4 regions of the Erwinia sp. SLM-02 genome follow, and region 3 is predicted to be linked to each of the others. Evidence: riboswitches for the same ligand, from Rfam matches in the RefSeq annotation. Region 3 holds a riboswitch; each other region holds the start of a gene.
What was found. A riboswitch is a leader RNA that binds a small molecule or an ion and turns the genes downstream of it on or off. The one in region 3 is predicted to bind thiamine pyrophosphate.
Positions count from the first base shown of each region.

Region 1: it holds a riboswitch for thiamine pyrophosphate, as region 3 does, so the genes downstream of both, thiB (thiamine ABC transporter substrate binding subunit) here and thiM (hydroxyethylthiazole kinase) in region 3, are expected to answer to the same signal.
Region 2: it holds a riboswitch for thiamine pyrophosphate, as region 3 does, so the genes downstream of both, PGH32_RS22275 (LuxE/PaaK family acyltransferase) here and thiM (hydroxyethylthiazole kinase) in region 3, are expected to answer to the same signal.
Region 4: it holds a riboswitch for thiamine pyrophosphate, as region 3 does, so the genes downstream of both, tenA (thiaminase II) here and thiM (hydroxyethylthiazole kinase) in region 3, are expected to answer to the same signal.

Region 1 covers NZ_JAQISN010000003.1:375,556-379,840, forward strand. Annotated here, with positions in the region: gene thiP (thiamine/thiamine pyrophosphate ABC transporter permease ThiP) at 1-1,448, opposite strand, end outside; gene thiB (thiamine ABC transporter substrate binding subunit) at 1,424-2,410, opposite strand; TPP riboswitch at 2,449-2,566, opposite strand; gene sgrR (HTH-type transcriptional regulator SgrR) at 2,603-4,267, opposite strand.
Region 2 covers NZ_JAQISN010000005.1:239,031-243,315, reverse strand. Annotated here, with positions in the region: gene PGH32_RS22280 (acyl-CoA reductase) at 1-289, opposite strand, end outside; gene PGH32_RS22275 (LuxE/PaaK family acyltransferase) at 286-1,371, opposite strand; TPP riboswitch at 1,471-1,595, opposite strand; gene PGH32_RS22270 (Slam-dependent surface lipoprotein) at 2,008-2,760, shown strand; gene PGH32_RS22265 (porin family protein) at 2,865-4,223, shown strand; gene PGH32_RS22260 (VOC family protein) at 4,282-4,285, shown strand, end outside.
Region 3 covers NZ_JAQISN010000001.1:2,337,506-2,341,790, forward strand. Annotated here, with positions in the region: gene fbaB (class I fructose-bisphosphate aldolase) at 1-631, opposite strand, end outside; gene thiD (bifunctional hydroxymethylpyrimidine kinase/phosphomethylpyrimidine kinase) at 810-1,610, opposite strand; gene thiM (hydroxyethylthiazole kinase) at 1,607-2,398, opposite strand; TPP riboswitch at 2,433-2,538, opposite strand; gene PGH32_RS10870 (glycosyltransferase) at 3,708-4,285, opposite strand, start outside.
Region 4 covers NZ_JAQISN010000001.1:1,165,961-1,170,245, reverse strand. Annotated here, with positions in the region: gene PGH32_RS05430 (hemin-degrading factor) at 1-786, opposite strand, end outside; TPP riboswitch at 2,125-2,229, shown strand; gene tenA (thiaminase II) at 2,294-2,995, shown strand; gene PGH32_RS05420 (ABC transporter ATP-binding protein) at 3,001-3,732, shown strand; gene PGH32_RS05415 (ABC transporter permease) at 3,729-4,285, shown strand, end outside.

The sequences.
Region 1 (4,285 bases), on a different contig from region 3:
AACAGCGCCACCACGCCAAAATCCCCGATCGACAGCACGCAGGCAAAGGCCAGCGCCTGGGCCAGCGGCCGCTTCAGCGCGCGCAGCTCAATCAGCCGCAGGCGGTTCCAGCCCTGGATACCCAGCGACTGGCACAGACGGTTATAGCGTTCGGCGATGTCGCGCAGCGGGTTCTCCAGCACCTTCATCGCGTAGGGAATGGCCATCAGCGCGTTGGTAAAAATCACGATACCGTCCGCCGACTGCGGCAGGCCCACCGTGGCGTTAAGCAGCAGGAAAAACCCGGTCGCCAGCACGATGCCGGGCATGGCGAGGATCAGCATCCCGCTCAGCTCCAGCGTTTGCCCCCAGCGGGGATGCAGGCGCAGGCGCAGTTCCCGGCTACTCCACAGCAGCATTACCGTCAGCACAACGCTCAGCAGCCCGGCGCCCAGCGCAATGCGCAGTGAGGTAAACGTGGCCTGCCAGAGCGCGGGCTGAACCAGCACGCCGCTCACGCCCTGGCGCAGTCCGTCAACGACGACCGCCAGCAGCGGCGGCAGGATCAGCAGCAGCGCCAGCACAATCAGCAGGCCGTCCTGCAGTTGGGCGCGGCGGCTGTCCTCCGGATTTCGCCAGCCGCCGAGGCTGTCGCTTCCCGCCGGCATCGCCTTGTTCAGCCGCTGGCTGAGCAGCACCAGTCCCAGGCAGCAGATCATCTGCAGCAGCGCCAGAAGCGCGGCCCGGCCGGGATCGTAATCAAAGCTCAGCGCCTGAAAAATCGCCAGTTCGATGGTGGTGGCGCGTGGTCCGCCGCCCAGCGACAGTACGGTGGCAAAGCTGGCGAAGCAGAGCATAAAAATCAGCGCGCCGGCGGGCAGGATCTGGCGACGAAGCCACGGCCATTCCACAATGCGAAAGTGCATCCAGCCGCGCAGGCCGAGCTGGGCCGCGAGCTGGCGCTGCTCGCCGGGGATTTGCTGCAGCGCCTGCAGCAGCAGCCGGCTGGCCAGCGGCAGATTGAAGAAGATATGCGCCAGCAGAATGCCCTGCAGGCCATAGGGAGTAAAGGTGTAGTCAATGCCGACCAGCGCGCAGAGCTGAGCCAGCCAGCCGCTGCGGCCATACACGCTGAGGATGCCAAAGACGGCGACCAGCACCGGCAGCACCAGCGTCATCGCGCACAGGCGCAGCAGGCTGCTGCGCCCGGGGAAGCGGCGGCGATAGAGCGCACGAGCCAGCGGGATCGCAGGCAGCACCGACAGCAGGGCGGAGAGCAGCGCCTGCCAGAACGAAAAGCGCAGCACGTGCCAGAGATAGCTGTCTGACAGAATGCTGCGCCAGTCGCTCTGTGGCGCGTTAAACCACAGCGACAGGAAGGCCAGCAGGGCGACGCCGGCCAGCAGCAGAGCCGTCAGACCGCCCGGGATCAGCCAGCCGGGGATCAGCGGCTGACGGCGCGTTGCCATTTACCGATCCACTGGCTGCGCTGGCGGGCGACGTCCTGCGCGCTGTACTGCAGCGTCGTCGCCGGCACGGTGAGCGTATCAAAACCGGCAGGCAACGTGGTTTTGATGGCCGGATACATCCAGTTGCCGGTGGCAATGGTGTTCTGGAACGCCGGGGTCAGCAGGAACTGCATAAATTCCTGCGCCAGCTTCGGCTGTTTGCTGGCCTTAAGCTGCCCGGCCACTTCCACCTGCAGGTAGTGGCCTTCGCTGAAGCTGGCGGCGGCATACTGGTCTTTTTTCTCTTCAATCAGGTGGTAAGCAGGGGAGGTGGTGTAGCTCAGCACCATATCGCTTTCGCCCTTGAGGAACAGGCCGTAGGCTTCGCTCCAGCCTTTGGTCACGGTTACCGTTTTTTGCGCCAGCTTCTGCCACGCCGCCGGAGACTGTTCGCCGTACACCTTCTGCATCCACAGCAGCAGGCCCAGGCCCGGCGTGCTGGTGCGCGGATCTTCATAAATGACTTTCAGCGGACGGTCGCTCTCGACCAGTTCTTTCAGGCTTTTCGGCGGATTTTTCAGCCGGGTTTTGTCATAAACAAAGGCAAACCAGCCATAGTCAAACGGGACGAAGGTGCTGTTTTTCCAGCCGCCGGGTACGTTACTGCTGTCGGTATTCACCTGGCTGGCGGCGAACAGGCCGGTTTTTTCTGCCGCATCCAGCAGATTGTTGTCCAGCCCCAGCACCACGTCGGCCTGGCTGTTTTTGCCTTCCATCCGCAGGCGGTTCAGCAACGACACGCCATCCGCCAGCGCGACAAACTTCAGCTCGCAGTTGCACTGCGCTTCAAAGGCTTTTTTGACCGCCGGGCCGGGGCCCCAGTCGGCGGAGAACGAGTCGTAGGTATAAACGGTCAGCGTGTCTTTCGCGGCAGCGGCGGGCAGCGAGAACAGCACCAGCAGAGGTAAGATTTTTTTTAACACTTTGCGTTCCTTGAAATGAAGATGCGCAAAGGATCTGAGTAAACGGCACTCTCAAATCCCTACGCCGGTATGAGCCGGATCAGGTTCGACGGGTTTTCTCTCAGCGGTATCACTCTGCTGCTGCGCAGCAGGTCATCCGCACCCCGTTGAGAACGGCCTATTCTAGTGAGTTCACTCCACTAACGAAAGCTTTCATGACTCGTCCGGCGGCGCAAACCAGGCGGATTTGAAATCGAACCAGCCCAGCGTGTTCATTCTCACGCCGCGCATGCTGCGCTGGCCGTGCAGCTGCAGCCAGTGATGGAACAGCGGGTGCAGGTAATGATTGTCGATCAGCCGTTTGCTCCAGTCGGCCAGAGGCAGCTTCTGTTCCCGCCAGTGCCGGGCATCCTGATGCCAGTCGATGGGAACGCAGTGGTGCATCAACGGCATTTCGTACAGCAGTGAGAACAGCGAAAACTCCAGCGGCAGCGTAAAGTTGGCGCTGCCCAGCCAGATATCACTGTCGGCATTACCCTGATACCAGCTCTCATAGTCCAGTTCCTGCGTTATCAATTCCACGCCGTGGGCAGCCAGAATCGGCCCCAGCGCGTTGGCGATCCCCTGGTGTTCAATCTGATCGCTGTACCAGGTAATCGTCAGCGAATTCAGCCCCTCGGGCTTATCGGTAATCTCCATATCGTGGCGATGGTGCCAGCGCGGCAGCAGTCCCCAGGCCGGGAACCAGTAACGCTGATAGGCGATGCCGCTGTGGTTGAGCAGGGTAATCGGATTGAAGATTGAACTGAGCCAGCGGCGTACCGCTTCGTTACCGCCCAGCGCGGAACGCTGGTCAAACAGCAGGAAATAGCAGCCTTCTTCCAGCCGGCTCTCCTGGGGATGTTCATCGGTGTTGTCGCTTTGCAGCTTCACGCCCGAGTAAACCAGCTCATCGCTGATTTCAGGCAGCACCCAGATATTGACCTCGTCGATCAGTGCGCGATAGCCAAAATAGTCGTCGAAGGCGCTGATCCGCAGCTGGCTTTGCTGGTTGTGCTCGACGGCATACGGGCCGGTTCCCGACGGCTGACGGGCGAAATTGCGCATAAACGGCCACTCCTTTGGCAGGATCATTGCGCTGACGCTGGCCAGCAGCCAGGGGATCCAGCTGTCCGGATGCTTCAGGTGAATATCCAGCGTCCAGGGCGTTGTGGATTCAATGCGTTCGAAGTGACTGAACAGCGGCTGATCGTTTAAGCGCTGCAGACTGGCGATAACGTCTTCCATATCCAGCTCGCGCCCGTGGTGAAAACGGATCGCCGGGCGCAGGAAAAACCGCCAGTGCAGCGGAGTCAGCTGCTGCCAGTGGTGGGCGATATCGGGTTCGGCTTCCCCGTTTTCCTCATTTATTCGCGCCAGGCCGCTGAATATCTGGCGGGCGAGGTGGGTTTCCGATCGCCGCAGCGGCGTGCCCGGCAGCAAATTGAGCAGCGGCCGGTAGTAAAGAACCCGCAGGATATGTTTTCCCTGGCGGAAACTGCGCCCCAGATGGGACAGCAGCATCTGCCGCACGCGGTTTTTATCACCGACTAACTGCACCAGCTGGTCAATGCGGTCCTGCTCCAGCAGATCCTCCGCACGCTGCTGCTGCAGGGCCAGCCCGGTGTAGAGAAAACTGAGCCGTGACCGCTTGCCGCGTCCGGCTTCCGCCTGCCACTCCAGCCAGCCTGCCTCCTGCATTGCATTCAGCAGGTTGCGCATATGGCGGCGTGAGCAGCTGAGCCGCACCGCCAGATCGTTAAGGGTAGTTTCCTGCGGCTGGCCGTCGCAGTATTGCCAGAGCCGGATAAATTGCTGCTGCAAACGCGGTGAGGACATAAAAGAGGAACTCCGTAG
Region 2 (4,285 bases), on a different contig from region 3:
AGCCGGTGACCACCGGCAGCAGCCGTTCGGCACGGATACGCAGCGGATGGCTGCGGTCCAGCAGCTTCGCCACCGCCCGGTCGATGATGCTCACGATCTGCACCACGCTGAGCGTGCTGAGGTAGTCGCGGGCATGGCGGCGGATGTGCGTGGACAGCGCCTCAATCTGCGCTTCGGTCAGCTCCGGTACGCAGACTTCCAGGCGTTCGCCCTCGCGGCTGAAGTGCAGGCTGCGCCACTGCACCTCGCTGGCGTCCAGGCCCGGCAGATAACCGGCGACCTCCCTCACGGCGTCACCTGCGCCGCGCGGAGAAAATCCTCCATCGCCAGCGAACAGCCCCGGGCATCCGTCCCGGCCACCCTGCCCAGCAGCCGGAAACCGCCTGCCACCCTCACGCCCGCATCTTCGGTCAGGATGGCGGCCGCGCAGTTAAAATGCGCCAGATCGTGATGCACCAGTACGCCAATCTCCCCCTCCGGGACATCCTCTCCGGTCAGCGGATTAACCACGCGGGAACGGATCCAGTGCGGGCCGGATTTCACCGGCGGGCAGACGGCGTTACCGTCGTCGTAGAACTGGCTGCTCAGCTCGGTCATGCCGTACATATTGATGCAGCGGCTGCGCGGTACGCCAAGCATGTCCGTCAGCGCATCATAGAATTCGTCCGGCTGAATTTCCCGCGACTGGCCTTTAAACCCGCCGGTATCCAGAATTCGGCTGCCTGCGGGCAGGCGGAAGCGGCGCTGCTGGCGCTGCATCTCATCCAGCAGGTGGACAAAGCTGTAGCTGGCCCCCAGCAGCGCATAGGGTTCGCCGGTGCTTTCCGCATGTTCCAGCGCGGCGAACAGGCGCGGCAGTTCCAGCCCGCTGTCGGCGCTGACCAGCACCTCGCTGTCCGCGGTACCAAATTCCGCCACCGCCAGGGTTAGATAGTGCGCCAGCGAAGAGTTGGGCAGCGCGCGGTTATCCGGAAACAGGATCCCCATGCGGATGCGTTCCGTTCCGGCCATAAAGCGGCGGCGGAAGTTCAGGCGCATTGACTGTTTCCACACCTCCAGCGTGGGATGGTAGCTGCGGCCCCGCACGCTGCCGGTGGTGCCGCTGGTCATAAACACCGTGGAGATTTCTTCCACCGGGCGACAGCTGAGCGTCAGATCCTTGAAGGCGGTGATCGGCACGGCGGGGATTTTCTGCCAGCTTTTTACCGTCAGCGGGGTGCGCCCTCGCTGGATGGCAAAGCGACGATAGGAAAGATTGTGTTCAAACTGATAGCTGAAGATATCCAGCGCCAGCCGGTTGAAGTCGGCGTCGGTGGTATCGTCGCGCTGCAGAAAGGTCAGTAAGGCTGAAATGATTGCCGCTTCGGTCATGTCCGTTTCCATCCTGGTATTGTGCAACGGCTCCCCGGTAACGCATGGAGAGCGAGATCTGTCCGCTGCAAAGCACAAAGATGGAAAAAGGGCGTGTGGGCACCCATTGTCCCGCATCCCTACGCCGGTATTAGCCGGATCAGGTTCGGAGGGTCACCACGCTGTTTGAACGTATCAAACCGGTGGAATCTCAGCCCCCTGACAGGGCACCCCTTGGAACAAGGCGCAGTCTAGGGCGCGCGTGGACCGGGTGTCAAGGTGATTACAATTCGTCACAAACTGTCGGGTTTAAGAGGCTCAAGGTTACGTTTCTCTGCGGCTGGCGAATGAAACAGGGTGGGGAATTAATTCCGGAAGGTTATGGATAATATATTTCTGGTGACGGATGTGTTTATTTTATTAAACAGAGAATAAGATTATTCCTGCCTTGATTCTGTCTTCAACCTCATCAACTCCTTCACTTTTCGTGAGTTATCGCTTCCCTGTTTAATTAATTGCGTTGCCAGGTTCGGATAATTCTCATAATGCTGTCAGGTAAGCATTATTTATATGGGAGGACCAATTTTTCCGTGTAACTTTATGTATACAAAAAGACGTAAAAAGACATGGATTATTACAAACAAAGGGCTTTCATTAATGTTCAACTTTAAAACGACCTTGTTACTTTCTGTTATTGCCCTCACCGCCTGCGGTGGAGGCGGCGGTGGCGGTGGCGACGACAGCGCACCGCCGGTCACCACCTCGCCGGGCGAAACCGACAACGGCAGCGGCGGCGAGAATAACGGTGGCACCACCCCAACGCTGCCCACTTCACCGGCAGCCAGCTACGCCACCGGCGGGACAATTTCCGGCTACACCTACACCACGCCGGACGGCAGTGAATACACCATGCGCCAACCGGGTCTCGTCGTGACTGGCGTATTCACCCAGATGCTGACCCGCACCGACGGCACCCAGGTTTCCGCCACGTCCTGGTGCTGCGGCACGATGAGCTACACCACCTACGGCACCTGGACGCATTTTGAAAAGGGCACGCATGACGTGTTCTACACCGGCGATGCCACGCTGGCGGCCAACGTACCGACTCAGGGCACGGCGACCTATGCCGGTAGCGGCATGCGCGAAAGCACCCGCAGCGACGCCACCTTCAACGTCGATTTCGCGGCAAAAACCATTAACGGCAACATCGCCGCCGGTGCCGATTACGGCAGTGCGGTCGCCATGCAGGGCAAAATCAGCAACGGCGGCTTTAGCGGTGACGCCCAGTCCGGCGGCGAGAACGGCACCTTTATCGGCCACTTTAACGGTCCGGCAGCCGAAGAGCTGGGTGGCATCGCGCAGTTCAACGACGCCACCAAGAACACCTCGTTTGGTGCGACGAAAAAATAATCCCTTTCCGGCCAGCCCGCCTGGCCGGTTTTCCTGTGATGGTAATTTCTATGAAAGTCCGGGCTTTAGCTGTGCTGGGATTATTGTGCCCGGTCAGCCCCCTTTTGGCCGCACCACCTGAAACCCAGTATCTTCCCGCCGCCAGTCATTTGGAGCGGCTTGCGCAGCCGACTACCACAGGCGACAGCCGCCGTACGCAGCGCATCAACAACAGCGATCTTGCGGCTCAGCCTGAATTGGCCAGAGCGATGCTGGACCAGGCCGTCCACGAAGGCCAGTGGCCGATCGTGCGCGCGATTTTACCGGTTTACGCCGCGTCCCCGCAGCCGGACGAGATACTGATTCACTTTGCCCGCGCGGGTCTGGCCCGCAGCGAGGGGCAGTACGATCGGGCGATAAAACACTACCGCGCGATACTCAGCGCCCACCCCGATTTTGCTGCGGTGCGGCTGGAACTGGCGCGGGCGATGTATGAAAACCGGCAGACCGACGCCGCGGAATATCAGTTCCGCCGGGTGCTGAGCAGCAATCCGCCGGAGAATGTTCAGCAGATTATCGCCCAGTACCTGGATCGTATTCACAAGGGCAGCCCGCTTACGGGGAGTTTCAGCCTCAGCTATCTTAACGACAGCAACGTGAATAACGCCTCGTCGGGGGACACCGTACGCATCGGCGATCGCCTGTTTATCCGCAATAAAGACAGCCTGCCGCAGCGCGGTGAGGGCGTGCAGTTCAGCGGCGCGCTGCAAAAAGACGTGGCGCTGTATAATCAGCACGGTCTGCGCTTCCTCGGCACGGTGTATGGCAAAAGCTACTGGAACAACCACCGCTTTGACGACGTCACCGGGCGCGTTTACGCTGGCTATCAGTGGCGTGATTTCCGCCAGCAGTTCGCCGTTTTACCGTTCTATGAACAGCGTTGGTACGGCACCGAAAGCTACTCCTCCGGCCCCGGCGTGCGTGCGGAATACAGCACTCTGCTCTCTCCCCGCTGGCAGATAAGCCAGGCGCTGGAGTATCAGAAACTCGGCTATGACAACGGCGACTATGCGTTCCTGCGCGGCCATAACCGGCTGTCCTCCACCACCCTTTCCCACGCGCTGAACTCGCGGGTTTCCCTGTTTGGCGGCGTGGACTTGCTGGATCAGCAGACGCTGACGCAGAGCGAGAATAACCGCCGCATCGGGCTGCGTACCGGCGCCCAGGTTGATTTGCCCTGGAAACTATCTTTCTCCGCGATGGGCGCGTTTTCCCGCCGTCAGTACGAAGCGGACAGCGATATTTTCTCCATCCGGCGCAGGGACAACGAGCAGTATTACAGCCTGGCCGTCTGGCACCGCGATCTCGACCTGTTTGGTCTTATGCCAAAGTTGAATTTCACCTACAAACGGGTAAACAGTAACATCGATTTTTACGACTACCATCAGCGCAATATCAGTATTTCGCTGGATAAAAACTTCTGACAAACCGATCGCCGCCCGGCGTTATGCGCGGCGATTAACGGCTAAGGTGGAAAAATCGATGA
Region 3 (4,285 bases):
CGTCTTTTTTGAAGTCGTTGTTGCGCAGGTAGGCCCACAGTACGGTCACCAGCCCCAGTTCGTGCGCGCGTTCAAACGCCACCGAGATCTCCTCAATCTGCCGGCGCGACTGTTCGGAACCGAAATAGATGGTCGCGCCCACGGCCACGGCGCCGAGGTTAAAGGCCTGCTCTACGCTGGCATACAGGGTTTGATCGTACTGGGTGGGGTAACTGAGGGTTTCGTTATGGTTGAGCTTAACCATAAACGGAATGCGGTGTGCGTAGCGGCGGGATACGGAGGCCAGCACGCCGTAGGTGGAGGCAACGCAGTTGCAGCCCGCTTCGATCGCCAGCTCGACGATGTTTTTCGGGTCGAAGTACAGCGGGTTGGCGGCAAACGAAGCGCCGGCCGAGTGCTCAACGCCCTGGTCAACCGGCAGGATAGAGAGGTAACCCGTCCCGGCTAAACGACCGGTGTTATACAGGGTTTGCATATTGCGTAGGACCGCCGGGGGACGGTTATTATCTACCATCACCCGGTCAACATAGTCCGATCCCGGAAGATAGAGGCTGTCTGCTGGAATAGTCATGCAGCGATGTTGCAAAAGAGAATCTGCTTCTTTGCCCAATAACTGTACGATGTCCGTCATGATAACTCCTGTCAAAGGTTGGGAGGGCCACGACCTGTACAACGGTCAGGTGGCCCGCTGTTCAGAAATGCGACTTATTTCTGACCTCAACAGGGTGGACCTAATCCTTTAACCAGGCAAATTGCTGACTGGATTTTTCAGACGATTACGCACGAAAGAGCCTTTACCCTTAACGTCCTTACCACCATTTGTGGAAGTGATGCACCGGACCAATTCCCTGCCCCACCTCCAGCGAATCCGCCTGCTCCAGCGCACCCTGCAGCCAGGTTTTCGCCGCCTGCACGGTTGCCACCCAGTTATCGTGGCGAGGACGCAGCGCAGCCAGTGCCGCAGAGAGCGTGCAGCCCGTGCCGTGGGTATGACGGGTATTCACGCGCGGCGCGGTGAATCGCTGCTCCAGCTCGCGGGTGAACAGCCAGTCCGGGCTTTCTGTATCGCTGAGGTGGCCACCCTTCATCAGCACCGCCTGGCATCCCATGGCCAGCAGTTCCCTGCCCTGCTCGCGCATTTCCTGCTCGTTGCGGGCCATCGCACAGTCCAGCAGCGCGGCGGCCTCCGGCAGATTCGGGGTGATAATGGAGACCTGCGGCAGCAGACGCTCGCGCAGCGTGGCAACCGCCCGTTCGGAGAGCAGCGGATCCCCACTTTTCGCCAGCATCACCGTATCAAGCACGACCCACGGCGCGGTGGCAGCCCTGAGACGATCGGCCACCACCTCCACCACGTCGGACTCTGCCAGCATGCCGATCTTGATGGCATCGATACGGACATCCGAAAGTACCGAGTCCAGCTGCGCACCGACGAAATCCGGCTCGATGCGGTATACCGACTGCACGCCCTGGGTATTCTGCGCAACCAGCGCCGTAATCACGCTGGTGCCGTAAGCCCCCAGCGCCGAGAACGCTTTCAGATCCGCCTGGATACCCGCTCCGCCGCTGGGATCGGTACCGGCGATGGTCAGTGCATTAATTCGTTTCATGCCAGTTCCTCCGGCGTCAGTAGATAAAGCGCATCCAGGAAGGCGGGAATAAAACTCCCCGGTCCTGCTGCGATCGCGGCGGCACGCTCGCCGGCCAGCGATACCACGCGGCAGGCGCTGGCAACGTGCATTAAACGGTCGCCGGGCAGCGAGGCAAAGCCAGCCACCACCGCCGACAGCGCACAGCCGGTACCGACCACGCGAGTCATCAAAGGTGAACCGCCGCTGACGCTGAGGATGCGCTGACCGTCGGTAACGAAGTCCACTTCTCCGGTCACCGCGACCACCGCCCCGCTCTGCAAAGCAAGTTTTTGTGCAGCCTGAATCGCGGCATCGGACTGATGCTGCGAGTCCACACCGCGACCGGATACCGCTTCCTGCGCCAGCGCCATGATCTCTGAGGCGTTGCCGCGAATGGCGGCAGGCTTGTGGCTCAGCAGCTGATGGCAGAACCCGGTGCGGAACGCTAACGCACCGACCGCCACCGGGTCCAGCGACCAGCTGCGCCCGGCAGCATTGGCCGACTCGACCGCCGCCAGCATGGCTTCACTACGCGAGCGGGTTAGCGTACCGACGTTGACCAGCAGCGCGCTGGCTACCGCACTGAACTGTGCGGCCTCTTCGGCATCGATCACCATTGCCGGGGAAGCCCCCAGCGCCAGCAGCACGTTGGCCGTAAAGGTCTGCACCACATCATTGGTCATACAGTGAATAAGGGGGGATTGCTGGCGGAACAGCGCCAGAGAGTGCGCCACATCGTGGTGGCTGAGGGGAATGGGTTGGATCATCGTTACTCCCAACCGGCGATCAAGAAGGCGATGCCGGTCGGGCATCTGACTTCCCTCCGCTGGCATTATCCAGTTCAGGTTATGCGGGTTTTTCTCAGCCGGATCCTGGTAAAACAGGACGGGCACCCCGAGTCATTGATAAATTTTGAGATTACATTCGGTTAAAAACTGAAGACAGGATAAAGGCGAGACCGAGTTTTGTAAACAATCAAATTCAAAACTCAACGTGATGAAAATAAATAACTTAAATATATACAATCTCAACATCGGTGATATAGCACGGTTCAATCCCGGGTATGAACTACAACGAAACGGAATGGTATTTGAAAATAATTTAGGATCCAATAACCATCCTAGTGTGGACAGTCACTCTCTGGATCATCAAACACACGTAGACCAAAAAAAAGTGGTTAATAAAGAGAGCAATATCCCCTCAACGTCACTAAATTGAGATTGATACGTGGCTACGACCTTTCTGGCGACAGCTACAAAATATCCATATAAGAAATAGTTAGAAAAACTTGCATCAGCGAAATACAGAAAAAATAAACTGTATTTACCTATTTTTCAATCCATCTAAAAATACATATAAATGTAGAAACAATGGTATATTGGAGAGAATAGTCAGACTGTGAGATTGAGTAGCTTCTGACTTTCCCCTACTACAGATAATAGTTTGAAGAATAGAAAATCAAAAATAAAAATGGATATAAACCGTAAACGTCCTAAATGCGTCCCTATTGCATAGAAGAATAAAACAACATAACTCTTAGAATGAGTCAGCAGTTTAGGGACATTCAACCATACATGGTTATTCTTAACGCCAAGCATATAAAAAAACATTGTTGGTATAGCTATGATTATGAATAGCAGTATGACACCTTTAAATTTACTCAACATGAATTTGTTAAGTATACATTTAATTTAGAGGCGTTGAAATTGGAAGCTGAAATCATGAAAAAATAGCGTTCCACTCTAGCGAAAAAACATTTTAATACGTGACCAATAACTAAGTTGTCAGATGAAAATGGATTGTAATCAATAGAAACGATGAAAAAACGTCGGCATTCCTTTCAAAAAAGGAATATGCGGTATTTTTCTTGTGCGAGAGAAAGTTGCTACTTCTGAAGAACTTATAAATAGTCAGCTTATCTTTCAACAGGGTGTTGATCACGCAGCCAGCAATACTACAATAAACTTGCACATCAGAGTATTATACCCCTCCCCAATTAAATTATTGTCATTCCAAGTAATCGCCTGGGAAAACCAAGGCGATCACATTAGAGACAATAAACGAATTTATCAGTGACTAAGCTTTGAATTTTCTAAATCCAAAATTCAGAACACGATAAACAAAGAAATTTAGAGATGCAATTTTAGTGAGAAAATTTCCATTTCTTGACAAAATTAAATTATATTCACTAAGAGTAGTATCACTAAATATCACTTGACTGTTCCTTTTTATCAAAATGATATTAAGGATATTGCTAATAATTCTGCCTCGCAAATTTCTTTTGGTCACTTCATTTTCATTAGCCGAAAGTAGAGATTCTAAAGATTCAATACTTTTCAAATAACCAATAACATTTTTCTCAGAACGTGCAGATTGCATGATTGAACCAGCACGCACCCTTCGCAGGAAAAAAACTTGATCGGTTACAACAATTTTACCTGCAACGAAAAATAGCCGCGGCGTAAACTCTTCATCTTCATGAATAATTGGCTTGAATTTCAATCCGTGTTTCACTTGCAATTGTCTTTTATAGATGTAAAGCCATGCATTAGGATAAAAAGCTTCTTTAACAGAAAGTTCATTAAAAGCGTCTTCACCACTTTCGTAGACAGTTTCAGCCCCTCTACGATAATGAGGGAGCCATGCACTATCTG
Region 4 (4,285 bases), 1.2 Mb from region 3:
AACGCGCGCCAGTGGACCGGTAAAGATCTGCACCGCGCCCCGGTTCGCCACAAACACCATGATCGGATTACCGTCCTGCTGCACGCGGTTGAGCAGTGCTTCAACGGCCTGATTATCGACCCGGCGGGCCAGATCGTCGCTGACGCTGTTAAACGCCTGCTGGCGGGAAAGACGATGGCGGTGCAGGATCATATAAAACTGATGCACGTCGGTCATTCCGCGCCACTCGTCTTCCAGCCGCGCGCTGTCCACTTCCGTGGCGAACGCCTGCTTCTGTGCGGCAACAACCGTCAGTTCCGGGTTTTCCTCGCGGGCAAACTGCGCTATCAACTGCTGCCACGCGGCCATATCGCTGTTTTCGGTGGTGTAGACTTTGTGGATAGCGTCACCCTGCGCATCGAAGAACTGCAGGCTGTGGCGCACGCCGCGCGGGGAGGATTCCTCCAGCACGAACGCGCTGTGCCACTGCTTGAGGAACAGGCGTAAATCGATGCCGCCGGGATTGAGGATCAGCCCCGCGTGTCCGTCCAGCTGCTGATTAACGTAGTGACCCACCTGCTCGTGCACCGCCCAGTCGTTACGCGTAATCGCCTTCAGCTCACCGACTGACGCCAGCGCGCCGAGCAGAGCTTTTGGCTCATCGACCAGACGGCGGGCATCGTAGCCCACGCGCGCAGCGGCAAGCTGAGCCTCGCTGGTTTCCAGCACCGCCGCCAGATCGCGGGCATAAAGCTGAGGGTGGTCCGCGCGGGCGGCAACATAGCGTGAATAAAGCGACTGCGACATGATGAGGTTCCTTACAGAATCGGGCATTTGCGCGCAGTATGATCGCCGCCCGCTCAGGGCCACAAGTAAAAACAGGCAACCTGAAAAGAACTTAATAATCCACGCCAGGGGGTGAACAGGCGAGTATCTACCTCAACCCGCAACAGTTAAGGATCGATGGTGGATTTCCCCCGGCGATGACCCGCCCCAGCATTAAATTTTGTTAAGGCACGCCATGCCGCCGAGCATTAGTGCAGAACGAAGCAAGGAGTTAACCAAACGACGTGGGGGAGAGTCAGAATCGAGCCATGGGCGAATCGGTTGTTGCTGGTTCGGCTTTTTTTTCGCGATGGGGATAGTGGAAAAGGGGCGGCCTCGGTGGCTGGCGGCCGGTCCTCGCGCCGCGATGCGGCTCCCTCGGTTCCGGCATTTCGCCGACGGATCGGCCGGGATTGAACATCCCTGTTCAAGCCCGGCCTGATGGCAGCATCCCTGCTACCTTCTCCTGGCGTAATGCCTCCACCTCGGCGCTGCGGATTACCCGCCAGCCACCGAGGCCGCCCCTCTTTCTTGCATTGTTCGGGCTGTTAGAAGGCGCCAGTCAGTGGAAACCCTGAGTTTCTGTTAAGCGGCCGGCAAACGTTAATCCCCCTTTAATTGCTCTGAATGCCAGCAAAAAACATTCACACTGAATATGACTCCTAAGAAATAAACCGGCGCTAAAAGCAACCTGACAACCCCAGTGTTCAAATCATCCGCCAGCGTGGCATAAAGCACGAAAGCCATGTTTCCTCCACAGACAACACCTGAGTAAAAAGCGGACTGGTTGCTCCCCCGAGCGGGCAATCCGCAGCGCTGAACGGAGCGAGGAGGCCAGGATTCACCCGCATGGACGCGGGTGAAAGTCAGAGCCGGGCCATGGAAGGCCCGTCTCTGGCGGTCCGACAGGCTGACGAACGCAGTGAGGGAACCGCGCAGCGGCGCGAGGACCAGCCCGAGCGGGGGAACAACCAGTCAGCTAATACGCCGTGCTATCAGGAAAGTCCGTCTCTGACGGTCCGACCGGCTGACGAACGCAGTGAGGGAACCGCGCAGCGGCGCGAGGACCGCCCGAGCGGGGGAACAACCAGTCAGCTGATACGCCGTGCTATCAGGAAAGTCCGTCTCTGACGGTCCGACCGGCTGACGAACGCAGTGAGGGAACTGCGTAGCGGCGCGAGGACCAGCCCGAGCGGGGGAGCAACCAGTCAGCTGGAACACGGAGCTTCTATTGAGCAGCCCGATCGGGCGAACAGCCAGTCGGCTGAAACGCCACCCCCAATCAATCGATTGTAATCAAAAAATAAATATCGTATAACAACCGCCTCCGAGGGGTGTCCTGTAACGGGCTGAGATGGCAGCAATGCCGAACCCTTTGAACCTGATCTGGGTCATGCCAGCGAAGGGACGGGTTGGCAAACACAGATCGGTATTTGCCTCTTCACACCGCCGCCGCACCCCGGATCTCCACCACGATTTTGGAGATCTTATGCCTGCTTCAATGTTCGAATTCGGTCTGTTTGGTCGCCTGCGCCAGGATGCGGGACAGCACTGGGAACACTACGTTGCCCACCCGTTCCTGCAACAGCTCGGTGCCGGAACGCTGCCGGAAGCCGCCTTCCGCCGCTACCTGACCCAGGACTATCTGTTCCTCGTCCACTTCGCCCGCGCCTACGCCCTGCTGGTCACCAAATTCCACACCCTGCCGGAAATCCGCGCCGCCGCCGGATCGCTGAATAACATCGTCGCCGAACTGCCGCTGCACGTCGGCTACTGCGCCGGCTGGGGGCTGAACGAAGAACAGATGGCGCGCGAGCCGGAAGCCACTGAAACCATCAATTACACCCGCTACGTGCTGGACATCGGCCACTCTGGCGATGCGCTGGAACTGCTGGCCGCCCTGCTGCCCTGCGTGGCGGGCTATGCGGAAGTTGGCCTGCGCCTGCTGGCCGATCCGGCCACGGTGATGGCGGATAATCCTTACGCCTCATGGATGCAGAACTACAGCGACCAGGGCTATCTGGACGGTGTGAAAGCGGCGATTGAGCTGCTCGACCGCGTGGGCCAGCAGCGCGGTGCCGACGCCCGCTTTGAACGGCTGAGCGAAATCTTTACCACCGCCACCCGGCTGGAAGGCGCCTTCTGGCAGATGGGCCTGAACGCCGTCGAAAAACCGGTAAACGCGTGGTGAACGGCGTGGATCCCCGCCCCGCCATCGAAATCCGCGACCTGACCCTGCGCTTCGGCAGCCGGGTGATCTTCGAGCGGCTGAACTTCAGCATTGAGGGCGGCACCTTCGTCGCCATGCTCGGGGCCAGCGGCGCGGGTAAAACCAGCCTGCTGAAGATTATCGCCGGGCTGGCGCAGGCTACCTCCGGCACGGTCACGGCCAGCGACGGCCTGCCGGTGCCGGGGCGCATTGCCTATATGGGCCAGCGGGATCTGCTTTATCCGTGGCTGACGGTGCGGGAAAACATCACCCTCGGGCCTCGCCTGCGCGGGGAAAAAGCCGACCGCGACTGGGCGGAACATCTGCTGGCGCGCGTTGGGCTGAGCGGCCACGGCGACGATCGCCCCGCCGCGCTCTCCGGCGGCATGCGCCAGCGGGCGGCGATTGCCCGCACGCTGTACGAGCGCCGGCCGATTGTGCTGATGGATGAACCGTTTTCGGCGCTGGATGCCATCACCCGCGCCACCATCCAGACCCTGGCCGCCGAGCTGCTGGCCGATCACACCGTGCTGCTGATCACCCATGACCCGATGGAGGCCTGCCGCCTCAGCCACCGGCTGCTGGTGCTTTCGCCGCATCCGGCCGGTATTGATGACAGTCATCATATCGGCGGCCTGCCGCCGCGCGCGCCGGATGATGTCGACCTGTTGAAAAGCCAGGCCGAGCTGCTGCAACAGCTGGTGAGGGCCGCAGAATGAACCATCAACAGGACGGCCGCCTGGCAAAATGGGGGCGCGGGCTGACGGTGTTTATCGGCCTGGTGCTGCTGTGGTGGCTGGCAACGCTGAGCGATATTCCGGCGTTTCTGCTGCCGACGCCCGCCGCCGTGGCGCAGGCGCTGTGGGAGGGGCGGGGTTTTCTGGCGTACCACTCGCTGGTCACCGCTTCCGAAGTGGTCAGCGGCCTGCTGCTGGGCGTGCTGCTCGGCGCACTGCTGGCGTTGAGCATGGTGTTTTCCCCGCGCCTGCAGCGCTGGCTGATGCCGCTGGTGCTGACCAGCCAGGCGATCCCGGTGTTTGCCCTCGCGCCGCTGCTGGTGCTGTGGTTCGGCTTCGGCATGAGCGCCAAGGTGGCGATGGCGGTGCTGGTGATCTTCTTCCCGGTCACCTCGGCCTTCTTCGACGGCCTGCGCCGGGTGAATAACGACTACCTCGATCTCGCCCGCACCATGGGGGCTTCGCCGTGGGCGCTGCTGCGGCACGTGCGGCTGATGGCGGCGCTGCCCGCCTTCGGCACCGGCCTGCGCATGGC